DNA from 4 places in the Variovorax endophyticus genome. Region 1 is predicted to be linked to each of the others. Evidence: predicted binding sites of a transcription regulator. Region 1 holds the regulator's gene; each other region holds the start of a gene.
What was found. Region 1 encodes LexA, which represses DNA repair genes until DNA is damaged. Its sites were predicted from a motif close to ACTGTATNNNNATACAGT; they were not measured.
Positions count from the first base shown of each region.

Region 2: imuA (translesion DNA synthesis-associated protein ImuA) is a predicted target of LexA. The motif match lies at 1,924-1,941, and genes of this name have one in related genera.
Region 3: imuA (translesion DNA synthesis-associated protein ImuA) is a predicted target of LexA. The motif match lies at 1,057-1,074, and genes of this name have one in related genera.
Region 4: KV106_RS39260 (ATP-dependent helicase) is a predicted target of LexA. The motif match lies at 1,441-1,458, and genes of this name have one in related genera.

Region 1 covers NZ_JAHUTH010000008.1:298,468-301,407, reverse strand. Annotated here, with positions in the region: gene adk (adenylate kinase) at 1-313, shown strand, start outside; gene KV106_RS13415 (asparaginase) at 386-1,348, opposite strand; gene lexA (transcriptional repressor LexA) at 1,421-2,095, shown strand; gene KV106_RS13405 (hypothetical protein) at 2,273-2,656, shown strand; gene KV106_RS13400 (D-2-hydroxyacid dehydrogenase family protein) at 2,841-2,940, shown strand, end outside.
Region 2 covers NZ_JAHUTH010000003.1:178,376-181,315, forward strand. Annotated here, with positions in the region: gene KV106_RS05505 (LysR substrate-binding domain-containing protein) at 1-200, shown strand, start outside; gene KV106_RS05510 (2-hydroxychromene-2-carboxylate isomerase) at 213-827, opposite strand; gene KV106_RS05515 (CmcJ/NvfI family oxidoreductase) at 836-1,723, opposite strand; gene imuA (translesion DNA synthesis-associated protein ImuA) at 1,955-2,770, shown strand; gene KV106_RS05525 (Y-family DNA polymerase) at 2,739-2,940, shown strand, end outside.
Region 3 covers NZ_JAHUTH010000019.1:32,911-35,850, forward strand. Annotated here, with positions in the region: gene KV106_RS23440 (Y-family DNA polymerase) at 1-260, opposite strand, end outside; gene imuA (translesion DNA synthesis-associated protein ImuA) at 202-1,044, opposite strand; gene KV106_RS23450 (carboxymuconolactone decarboxylase family protein) at 1,508-1,960, shown strand; gene sigJ (RNA polymerase sigma factor SigJ) at 1,977-2,915, opposite strand.
Region 4 covers NZ_JAHUTH010000057.1:14,030-16,969, reverse strand. Annotated here, with positions in the region: gene KV106_RS39270 (5'-methylthioadenosine/adenosylhomocysteine nucleosidase) at 1-260, shown strand, start outside; gene corA (magnesium/cobalt transporter CorA) at 253-1,239, opposite strand; gene KV106_RS39260 (ATP-dependent helicase) at 1,471-2,940, shown strand, end outside.

The DNA.
Region 1 (2,940 bases):
CATCATCGAACGCATGAGCGGCCGCCGCTCGCACCCGGCCTCGGGACGCACCTACCACCTCAAGTTCAACCCGCCCAAGGTCGAAGGCAAGGACGACCTGACCGGCGAGGAGCTGATCCAGCGCAAGGACGACGAGGAAGAGACCGTGCGCAAGCGGCTCGACGTCTACAGCCAGCAGACGCGTCCGCTGGTCGACTACTACTCGGCCTGGGCCAAGGCCGATCCGGCCGCCGCGCCGAAGTACCGCGCCATCCAGGGCGTGGGCACGGTCGAAGAGATCACGCAGCGCGCCCTGGCCGCACTCAGCAGCTGAGCCCCGGCTCGAATCGCGAGCCGCGCGCGGGCCCCGGGTCCCGCGACGCGGCTTTTTCTTTGCCCCCCGTTTTCAGATCAGCGCGAGCGTCAGCGCGATGCGCGCCTTGACCGGCGTCAGCGTGCCCGCGTCGCGCAGCTTGTCGCCCGGCTTCGCCAGGATGCGCCCCTGCGTGCAGCGGGTGGCGCGCAGCACCGCGATGCCGGCCTCCTGCGCCTCGAGTGCGGCCGCCTCGAGCGCATGGTGCAGCGTGCCGTTGCCGGTGGTCGCCAGCACGAGGCCGCGCAGCGGCGAGATGGCGGCGTCGTCGGCGCGCAAGGCACGGATCACCGCACCGCTCGCGCCCGCGTGGCTCATCACGATCTCCACGCGCGGCCATGCGGCTTCGTCCTCGGGAAGACGACCGAAGGCCGCGCCCGTTTCCGAAGCCGGCCAGTCGCGCACGCGCCGCACCTCGCCCTCCTCCACGTAGCCCACCGGCCCCGCGTCGCCCGCGTCGAAGGCATCGAGCCGGTAGGTGTGCACCTTCTGCACGTCGAAGGCACCGAGCACCGTGCCCGCGCAGACCGCGGTCACGCCCTGCGCATCCGGCGTCGCGGCCACGGCGATCGCGTCGCGCACGTTCTGCGGGCCGTCGGGCGACAGCGCGGAGGCCGGGCGCATGGCGCAGGTCAGCACGATGGGCTTGCGCGGCGCCAGCACCGACTGGAGGAAGAAGGCGGTCTCCTCGAGCGTGTCGGTGCCATGGGTGATCACCACGCCGGCCACGTCGGGCTGCGCCAGCCAGTGGGCGCAGCGCAGCGCCAGCGCGCGCCAGATCGCGAAGGACATGTCCTTGCTGTCGACCTGCGCCACCTGCTCCGCCGCCAGCGTCACGCCAGCGGGCGCCTCGATGCCGCCGAGCAGGTCGGCCACGCCCACCTCGCCAGCGGTGTAGCCGATGTTGTCGCCGCTGTTCGCCGCGCGGCCCGAGATGGTGCCGCCGGTGCCGAGCACCACCACGCGCCGCGGATTCGAGGGGGAAGAAGTCGCCATCGCTTGCCAACTTTGAAAAACTGGTTAAAAATACAGGTACTGGATGTTCAGCCAGTGCCGCAAGGAACCACCATGCAGTTCGCCGTGAAGCTTACCGCCCGCCAGCAGCAGATCCTCGATCTGATCCAGAGCGCCATTGCCCGCACCGGGGCGCCGCCCACCCGTGCCGAAATCGCGAGCGAGCTGGGCTTTCGCTCCGCCAACGCGGCCGAGGAACACCTGCAGGCGCTGGCCCGCAAGGGCGTCATCGAACTCGTGAGCGGCACCTCGCGCGGCATCCGCCTGAAGGGCGATGCGCTGCGCTCGCTGGCCGAGTCGCGCAACAGCCAGTTCTCGCTCTCGCTGCCCGGCATGGCTCAGCTCGCATTGCCGCTCATCGGCCGCGTCGCCGCCGGTTCGCCGATCCTCGCGCAGGAGCACGTCGACCAGACCTACTACGTCGAGAACACGCTGTTCCAGCGCCAGCCCGACTACCTGCTCAAGGTGCGCGGCATGTCGATGCGCGACGCCGGCATCATGGACGGCGACCTGCTCGCCGTGCAGGCCACCAAGGAAGCGCGCAACGGCCAGATCGTGGTGGCGCGCCTCGGCGACGAGGTGACCGTCAAGCGCCTCAAGCGCAACAAGCAGGTGATCGAGCTGCACGCCGAGAATCCCGACTACCCGACCATCGTGGTCCAACCCGGCGAACCCTTCGAAATCGAAGGCCTCGCGGTCGGCCTGATCCGAAACACCATGCTGATGTAGCCCCGCCGAGCCGGCCCGGCGGTCTGCATCGCCGAGCCGCTTCGCGGATCCGCATCCCGCATCCCCCATCCGGTCGCCGCAGGTGGCGGGCGTATGGCGCTTGGTCGCCATCACCCTGCTGCGCCCGATGACAACGAATCCTGCCTGTGTTCAACCTCAAACCTTCTTGGAGTTCACATGGGAATCGCCCTCCTCACCTTCGTCGATCTTTGGATGCCGCTGCAATCGCTCGCGAACCGCTGGCTGCCCGCCCGCCCCGCGCGCCGCAACGATGAGAGCCTGTGCGCCAGCGAGCTGCGCTACGTGTCGGTACGGCCGTCGCGCGCGGCTCGTGGCGATGGCGCCCCGAACGCATTCCCGGCCACGCCCGTGGCGCAGGCGCCCTCGCGTCCGCTGCGGGTGGTTCGTCTCGTCGATCGCCAGCAGGGCGGCGCGCGCAACAGCAACCGGGTGGTGATCTCGGGCCGGATGGCCGACGTGTGCGCCGAGCTCGATCGCCTCGCCGCGCTCGAAGCGCTCGAAGCACCCGCCGGGGCGGCCCGCCCCGCGCACCTGCACTGAAAGCGTCCTTCGGCGCGTCTCGCGCGCCGCCTCGGGGCCGGGTCCATAGGCAACCTCGCCCTTTGCCCGGCCTTCGAGCCGCTTCTCCGGTCTTCGCCCCGTTTTCGCCCCTCGAGGGCGGCAGGGCCGTATCCAAACGTTCTACGGCGCGCCGATTCCATGCTGCGAGGCACAATGGCATGCCATGAATATTGTGATCCTCGACGATTACCAGGATGCGGTGCGCAAGCTGCACTGTGCTTCGAAGCTCGATGCCTACGCAGCCAAGGTCTACACCAACACCG
Region 2 (2,940 bases), on a different contig from region 1:
AGGGCGTGGCGCTCGGGCGGCTCGAGCTGATCCAGCCGCTGCTCGACGACCGGCGGCTGGTGCGCGTGGAGGCCGCGTTGCCGGCCCAGCCCTCGGGCCATGCCTACTGGCTGATCCAGGCCGAGCCGCGGCCGCGCGAGGAAGTGCGGCACGTGGCCGAGTGGCTGGTGGCGGAAGCCAAGGGCGCCGCGCCGCGCTGAGACCGTTGGGGTTCAGGCGCCGGCCTGCGCGCGGGCGAATGCCAGCGCATCGTCGAGCCGGTCGTTGCCCCAGAACATTTCCTCGCCGACGAAGAAGGTGGGCGCGCCGAAGATGCCTTTCTCCATCGCGGTCTCGGTCTGGCGGCGCAGGCGCAGCTTGTTGGCGTCCGACAGCGCCTCGTCGATCACGCGGTGCGCCGGCAGGCCCATGTCGGCGAGCAGCGCGGCCATGGTCTCGGGCGCGTCGATGTCGCGGTCCTCGGCGAAGTTCAGCTGCATCGTGCGGCGGCAGAACTCGCCGATCCACGGCTGGCCGGCGCCGGCCAGCGCGATGCGCAGCGGCAGCACGGCGGCCCGCGGGAAGTTGCTAGGCCGCCGCCAGGGCAGGCCGTACTTGCGGCACTGGCGCACCATGTCCTTCCAGACGTAGTCGCCCTTTTCCTTTTGCAGCACGAAGGGCGAGGTCTCCCAGCCCAGCGCGCGGAACACCGGCCCGAGCAGGAAGGGCTGCCAGCGCAGCGCGACGCCGTGCGCGGCGGCGGCCTGCTCGATGCGCATCGCGCTGAGGTAGCTGTAGTTGCTGCCGAAGTCGAACCAGAAATCGAGCGTGGGTGCGTTCATGGCCATGGCCTCCCTCACTCGAACACCACCAGGCAGCGCGCCTCGATGCTTTCGCGCAGCGGTGCATCGGCCGGCGCCAGCGGATGGTCGAAGGCCGCGTGCGGCGTGAAGCGTGCGACGCCGCCGAGCTGCGCGTCGTACTGCTTGAACACCAGCGCCTCGTGCCGGTCCATGCGCGAGAAGTACGACCAGCGGTGGGTGGGGGCATGGGTGGCGAGGTAGATCTCGCCGGTGCGCTTCGGATAGCGCACCTCGGCGTTCACCAGGTCGCGCGCCATCACCGTGCGCGCATCGCAGACGGCCAGCGGGGTGTCGAGCACCGGCCCGGCGATCGAGCGCCAGATGTTGACGATGCAGTAGCGCCGCACGGCGGCGGCCTCGGCCGCGCTCGCGAGCACCAGCGCGAGCCGGCGCCGGCCCGATTCCTCGGTGTAGTCGTTGTGGATGCGGCCGTTGGCGGCGGCCTTGCCGTCGGTCTTGCCGCGGCCGAAGTTCAGCGCGGTGCGCTCGGGCTCGCGCTGTCGTACCAGGTGGTCGAACACGTGGGCGCGCGCGCCGCCGGTGACCGCGAGCGCGAGCGCGGCCAGCTCGGGGTAGTAGACGGCCTGGACCTCGGCGTCGTCGAGGAAGTCGGCGACCGCGGTCGGCGCCTCGCGCAGCTCGAAGCCCTCGCGCTCGATGTGGGTCGCCCGGCCGCGGGCATCGGCGATCGGCATGGCGATCCGCTCGTACTCGCCGCTCTCCCAGGGCAGGCCGGGCGGCGGCGTGAAGGCGTAGCTGTAGGGCCGCAGCGCGGTCGGCCGCAGGTAGTTGAGGCCGGCCTCGATGTCGCCGCTGGCGGGCAGCGGCGCGGCGGCGATGGCCGAGCCGGCGGGTGGGGAATGGGAAAGGGTGGCGTGCATTCCTGGGGCTCCTGGACATGGCCCGCTGGCGACCGCGGCAGCCCATCCGCCGCGGCCACGAGGACCATTCTTCGTGAAGTCATTGGAGCGGCTTCGGCGCGGGGCTTCAAACGAGATCTTGGCGCCATCGCATGAGCCATCGGAATGGGAGAAGGGGCCCCGCAAAGAAATTTGCCGACCCGATTGCGAACCCCTGAAATACTGGATAAAAATACAGTTAACAGTTTCATCATGGGCCTTCCTTCCCTCGCCTCCCTCTCTCCCGCCGCCGGCCGCGGCGTCTGGCATGCCGACGAGCTCGGCAGCGCCGACGCGCAGGTCATCGGCACCGGCCATGCCGCGCTCGACGCGCAGCTGCCGGGGGGCGGCTGGCCGGTCGGTGCCATGAGCGAGCTGCTGCAGGCCGCGCCCGAGGACCATGTCTGGCGGCTGCTGCTGCCCGCGCTGGTGCAGTCGGTGGCGGCGCGCGGCGGCCCCGTGGTGCTGATCGGTCCGCCGCGCGAACCCTTCGGCGCCTCGCTCGCGGCCCATGGCCTGCGGCCCGAGGCGCTGATGTGGGTGCGCAGCGAGGCCGCGGCCGCGCGGCTGTGGGCCTGCGAGCAGGCGCTGCGCTGCGCCGAGGTGGGCGCGGTGCTGGCCTGGCTGCCGCAGGCGCGCGTGGGCGAGCTGCGGCGGCTGCAGCTCGCGGCCGCGCAGCACGAGGCGCTGCTGTTCGTCTGCCGGCCCGAGGCGGTGGCGCAGTCGGCCTCGCCCGCGCGGCTGCGGCTGCGCATCGCGCGCTGCGAAGCCGACCCGGCGCAGATCGAGCTGCACATCCTCAAGCGCCGCGGCCCGCCGCTGGCCGCGCCGGTGATGCTGCCGGCGCGCGGCGAGCGCATGGCGGCGCTGCTCGCGGCCGCGCGGTTGCGGCGCAAGCTGCGCGCGCAGCAGCAGGGCGCGGTGGCGGTGGAGGCGGTGGAAGCACCGCCGGCCGCCAACGTGGTGCGCATCGACGCATGGAAGGCAGGAGGCGCCAATGCACTGGATCGCCTTGCAGTGGTCGCTTGAGGCGCAGGCCGAGGCCGGTGCCGCCACGGCCGCCGCCGATGCCATGCCCACGCCCGAGGCGCTGGGCTGGTGGGCGCTGCGCTACACGCCGCACGTGTGCTGGCTCGACGAGGCGCTGATGCTCGAGGTCTCGGCCTGCGAGCGCCTGTGGGGCGGGCGTTCCTCGCTGA
Region 3 (2,940 bases), on a different contig from region 1:
CTTGTGGGCGCCCATGCGAGGTGTCGCACGCCAAGATCGACGCACTCTTCGCGCACCCGCTCCACCAACCGGCGCTTGCCGCCAAAAAGTCGCAAGCTTTGCTCGAGTTCCATCACGACGCCGGGACACGACAAAAGCGCTTCGAGGACGGCAACGCGCGGGGTGAACTGCAGGCACCAGGTCGCCAGACCGTCGAGCGCTTCAGTGCGCGGCTTCGGATCGTCCGGCAGGTTGTCCGGGAGCAATGCTGCCCACAGCATGAGGGAACTCTCTGGAATGACGCGCCGCGATCAGACGGCTCGGGTGTTGCAGGCGCGGCGTGAGGATGTCCGCCAGACCACCGGGGATCGATGGCAGACGCAGCTCCGTATCGTGCGAGGGCCCCTTGCGCTTGAGCAGTTGCACTCGCAGTTCCCAATCGATGCCGAATCGCGCTTGCAGGCGCAGCGGCGCCGCCGACGCCTCGTGCGCGGCCGCAGCCGGTCGAAAGAGGATGATCGGCGCGTCGCAGCTCTGCGCGCCAACCTGCAGGCGACGAATCTGTTCCTGACGAGCCTGCGGCACCCATCCCAGCACCATGCCCGCTGCGTTGGCCCTGAGCAGCTGTTCGATCGCCCACAGCCGCTCCACGGGCTTGTCCGCGTGAATCCAGACTAGATGACGCTCGTCGAGTCCCAGATGAACAAGCCCTGGGATATGCGGAGCCTTGGGAGGCCCCACCACCACGATCTGCTTGCCTTGCAAGACCAGCGCACGCACGGCGGGCGCGAAGAGCCGCCATTCGAGAACCGTCGCCTGCACCTGCAGAACTTCGGTCAGCGAACCGCAAGGCCACCCACCACCGGGCAGTTCTGCGTCCAGGGCCTCGAAGCCACTGCTGAGGACGCGGGTCACGGGGCTACCCAGGGCATCCCCCCGCCAGATCGCGGATTCCACCGCGTGCGGAAGGAGGAGCGGGCGGCCTTTCGGGTCGCGCGGTGCATGGGAAGCGAAAGGGGTGGGGGACGCGTCGTCGCCACCCACCCACGACAGGGAGGCGATCATGTGGACTCCGATGCTGTATGGAAATACAGTATCCTTGAGCCTCCAGCCGTTTAGCAAGAAGGTTTACAAATTTGGCGGGTTTTTGAGGTGCGAACGCAGCACCCCTGGAGTTTCTGTGCGTTGCATCAGGCCCCAGAGGCGTACTGCCACAACGCAACGCCTAGCGAACATCAGGAGCAAGTCTTCGAGTGACGCGACGGCACGTGGGAGGTACAAGGGGAGCGCGACTGGCGGCCGAACTGGGGCGGAATGTCGCGCCCGCAGCCTTCGTTCAACTTCCAGGCGCCGGACCAAGAAAAGCCTGCTGACACATGACTGGCAACGCGACAACGATCGCAGCCACGACTTCAAGGTGGGAATGCCGGAATGCTCCGGCGGGCATGTCACAACAAGTCGATGTCGGCCGTCTTACAAGCGAAGGCTGGTGATGTTGCCAGTCTTCACACAAAAGGAAAGAAAGATCATGCAACGCGCAAATTGGTTTCAAGTCTCGCCCGAAGGTGCGAAGGCCATTGGGGGCCTTCATCACTTCGTCACCAAGGACACTGACCTTCCGGCTCAGCTCATCGACTTGGTTTTTCTCCGGGTCTCCCAGATCAATGGCTGCGCCCATTGCATCGACATCCACACACGCGATTTGATCAAGTCGGGTATGTCGGTCGACAAGGCTGTGCTGGTCCCGGTGTGGCACGAAGCGGCCTACCTGTTTTCGGATCAAGAGCGCGCAGCCCTCGCGTGGGCCGAAGAAGTGACCCTGGTCAGTGAAACGCATGCGTCCGATGAAGCTTATGCAGCCGCAGCGGCCGTCTTCAGCGAGAAGGAACTGGTCGACCTTACCCTCACGATCGCAACCATGAACGCCATCAACCGCCTCGGCGTCAGTTTCCGTCTAAAACCCCGTGCGAAAGTCGAATAACGGCCAGCCCTTGCCATCACACGACTGCAGGCAAGCGAACCAGAGTGGCGGCAAGACGCGCCAGCTTTTCTGGGTTGCGCTGCACATGGATCTTTTGGATCTGCTGGTCGCCGATCTCAAAGGACTGCGCCGATTCCAATTGCCCGTCGATGTAGCGCAATAGGCCCCATCGACCATTGAGCTTCACCAGTTGGACCTGCATCGCCCCGCCATAACGGCGGTGTGATGCAAAGTACATCAAAGCGATGCGACGTGCGCCCAGAAGAGGCGTACCAAAGCTCGGGACCAAGCCACCGCCGTCACTGAACAGCTTAGCGTGTTCGCCAAGAAGAGCTTGCAGCCCCGCGAAGTCGCCACGTGAAATCGCATGAGCGAAGTCCCGCAGCACCTGGTGTTGGTGCTCGTTGCGTACGGGCAATGCCGGCGGGCGCGGATCTTTTGCGCGAGCTTTCTCCAGTTCGCGCCGTGCACGGTGCACGATCTGTCGCGCTGCCGCTTCTGTTTTCCCTAAGATTTGAGCTACTTGGTCATAGTCAACATCGAAGACCTCGCGCAGAAGAAATGCGGCGCGGGCCTCTGGTGAGAGATGGTCAAGAAGAATCAGAAATGCTACAGAAACGTCGTCGGCCAGCGAGTAGATTTCCTCCGGATTGGTGTGGTCATCCTCAAGCAGCGGTTCGGGCAACCAATAGCCTGGATAGGTCTCGCGCCTTAGCTTCGCCGCGCGCAGCCGGTCGATTGCCATCCGAGTCGTCATCTTCACGAGCCAAGCCTCGGCATTGAGCACCTTGTTTTGGCTCTCCCTGCGGAATTCATGCCATCGCAGCCAGGCGTCTTGAACCAGATCTTCTGCCTCGTGCGCGGAAGCCAACATTCGATACCCGATGGAATAGAGACGATGCCGCACCTGTTCAAAAACGTCGGACAAATCCTGCCTACCAGTCAGAAGGTTCAAGAACTCATCAATCGTATCCCAGACA
Region 4 (2,940 bases), on a different contig from region 1:
GCGACCGCTTCGTCGCGACAGCGGCCGAAAGCGAGGCGCTGCGCCGCGCGCTGCCCGATGCGCTGGCGGTGGAGATGGAGGGCGCCGCGGTGGCGCAGGTGTGCCATGACTACGGCGTGCCCTTCGCCGCGATGCGCACGATCTCGGACCGTGCCGACGACGAGGCCCATGGCGACTTCGCGCGCTTCGTCGCCGAGGTCGCGAGCCGCTACAGCCTCGCGCTGGTCGGCGCCTGGCTTGCTGCCGGGTCGACTACTTGAGCCAGCCGCGCCGGCGGAAGTACCACATCGGCACCAGCGCGCTCGCGGCCATCAGCACGATGGCGTAGGGATAGCCCATGGCCCAGTCGAGCTCGGGCATGAACTTGAAGTTCATGCCGTAGATGCTCGCGATCAGGGTCGGCGGCAGCAGCGCGACGCTGGCCACCGAGAAGATCTTGATCGTCTTGTTCTGGTTGATGTTGATGAAACCGACGGTCGCATCCATCAGGAAGTTGATCTTGTCGAACAGGAAGGCCGTGTGGTTGTCGAGCGATTCGATGTCGCGCAGGATCTGCCGCGCTTCCTCGAACTGCTCGGCATTGAGCATCTTGCTGCGCATCATGAAGCTGACCGCGCGGCGCGTGTCCATCACGTTGCGGCGGATGCGCCCGTTCAGGTCTTCCTGGCGCGCGATGGCGCCCAGCACCTCGCCCGCGAGCTCGTCGCTGACGTTGCCCGAGAGCACCTTCTTGCTGGCGGCCTCGAGCTCGTCGTAGATGTTCTCGAGCGAGTCGGCCGAGTACTCGGCGTCGGCGTCGAAGAGCTTGAGCATCACTTCCTTCGCGTCCTCGATCAGCCCCGGGGCGCGGCGCGCGCGCATGCGCAGCAGGCGGAACACGGGCACGTCCTCGTCGTGGATCGAGAACAGCACGCCGCGGCTGCGCAGGTCGGTGTTGTGCTGGTTGAGGATGAAGGCGACGCGCACCGCGCGCGGGGCTTCGTCGTCGTCGATCAGGAAGTCGCTGCGGATGTGCAGTTCGCCGTTGTCCTCTTCATAGAAGCGCGCCGATTCCTCGATGTCCTCGTCCATCGCGTCCTCGGGGATCGAGAGGCCGTAGTACTGCTTGATCCAGCGCTTCTCCTCGAGCGTGGGCGATTCGAGGTCGACCCAGATCGGCTGGAAGCGGGAGAGCTCCTCGAGGGCCTCGATCTCTTCCTGGACGAGGCGGCCGTTGGCGAGCGTGAAGATATTGAGCATGGCTCACTCCCGAGAAATGGCTGGGGCGATGGGGCGGACGGGCGGGGGACGAGAAAGAGGGGCGCTTTCAAATCCCGGAGCCGGTCGGCCGGGCTCAGCCGGGAGTTGAAAGCTGCCGAGACGGGGCGGTTTCCATGATGCGGTCTCCAGTTGCAGCGAGGCGCGATTATGTCATCGGCGAATGAGCGCAGAGTTGGCTGGACTGGACGAACATCCAGTAGAGTGGCGGCCATGCCGAGCGCCGCGTCCCCCGTCTTTTCCCATCCGCCGGCGACCCAGGCCGAGCGCCTCGCGGCCGCCCTTGCGAGCCTCAACGACGAACAGCGCGCGGCGGTCGAGCACGGGGTGGAGGCGCTGGCCGGTGGCGCTCCGGACGCGGCCGATGCGGGCCCGCTGCTCGTGATCGCCGGCGCCGGCTCGGGCAAGACCAGCACGCTGGCGCACCGGGTGGCGCACCTGATCGCGCGCGGGGTCGATCCGCAACGGCTGCTTCTCTTGACCTTCTCGCGCCGCGCCGCGCAGGAAATGGCGCAGCGCGCCGGCCAGGTGCTCGCGCGCGTGCTGGGGCTGCAGGCCCACACCGCGCCCGCGCTGCCCTGGGCCGGCACCTTCCACGGCATCGGCGCGCGGCTGCTGCGCGAGTACGCCGCGCAGATCGGGCTGGACGACAACTTCACCATCCACGACCGCGGCGACGCCGAGGACCTGATGGGGCTGGCGCGGCACGAGCTCGGCTTCTCCTCGAGCGCGCGCCGCTTTCCGCACAAGGGCACCTGCCTGTCGATCTATTCGCGCTGCGTGAACACGCGCGCGCCGCTCGAGTCGGTGCTCAGGCAGTCCTTTCCGTGGTGCGCAGAATGGGGCGTCGAGCTGCAGCAGCTGTTCGGCGCCTACGTCGAGGCCAAGCAGCAGCAGAACGTGCTCGACTACGACGACCTGCTGCTCTACTGGGCCGGCATGATGGAGGAGCCCACGCTGGCGCGGCACCTGGGCGAGCGCTTCGACCACGTGCTGGTCGACGAGTACCAGGACACCAACCTGCTGCAGGCCGCGATCCTGCTCGCGCTCAAGCCCGACGGGCGGGGCGTGACGGTGGTGGGCGACGACGCGCAGTCGATCTATTCGTTCCGCGGCGCGACGGTGCGCAACATCCTCGACTTCCCCTCGCAGTTCTCGCGGCCGGCGCGCGTGGTCACGCTGGAGCGCAACTACCGCTCCACCCAGCCGATCCTCGACGTGTCGAATGCGTGCATCGCTCATGCGGCCGAGCGCCATGCCAAGACGCTGTGGACCGACAAGCCCTCGGCCGGGCGGCCGCAGATCGTGCGCGTGCCCGACGAGGCCCAGCAGGCCTGCTGGGTGGCCGACCAGGTGCTCGCGCACCGCGAGGGCGGGCTCGCGCTCAAGTCGCAGGCGGTGCTGTTCCGCACCTCGAGCCACAGCGCGCCGCTCGAGCTCGAACTGGCGCGCCGCAACATCCCGTTCGTGAAGTACGGCGGGCTCAAGTTCCTCGAGGCCTCGCACGTGAAGGACCTGCTCGCGGTGCTGCGCTTCGCGCAGAACCCGCGCGGCCGCATGGCGGGCTTTCGCGTCACGCAACTGATCCCGGGCATCGGGCCGGCCACCAGCGCGAAGCTGCTCGATGCGATGGACCAGGCGGCCGACCCGGCCATCGCCCTGCGCGACTTCGTGCCGCCGAGC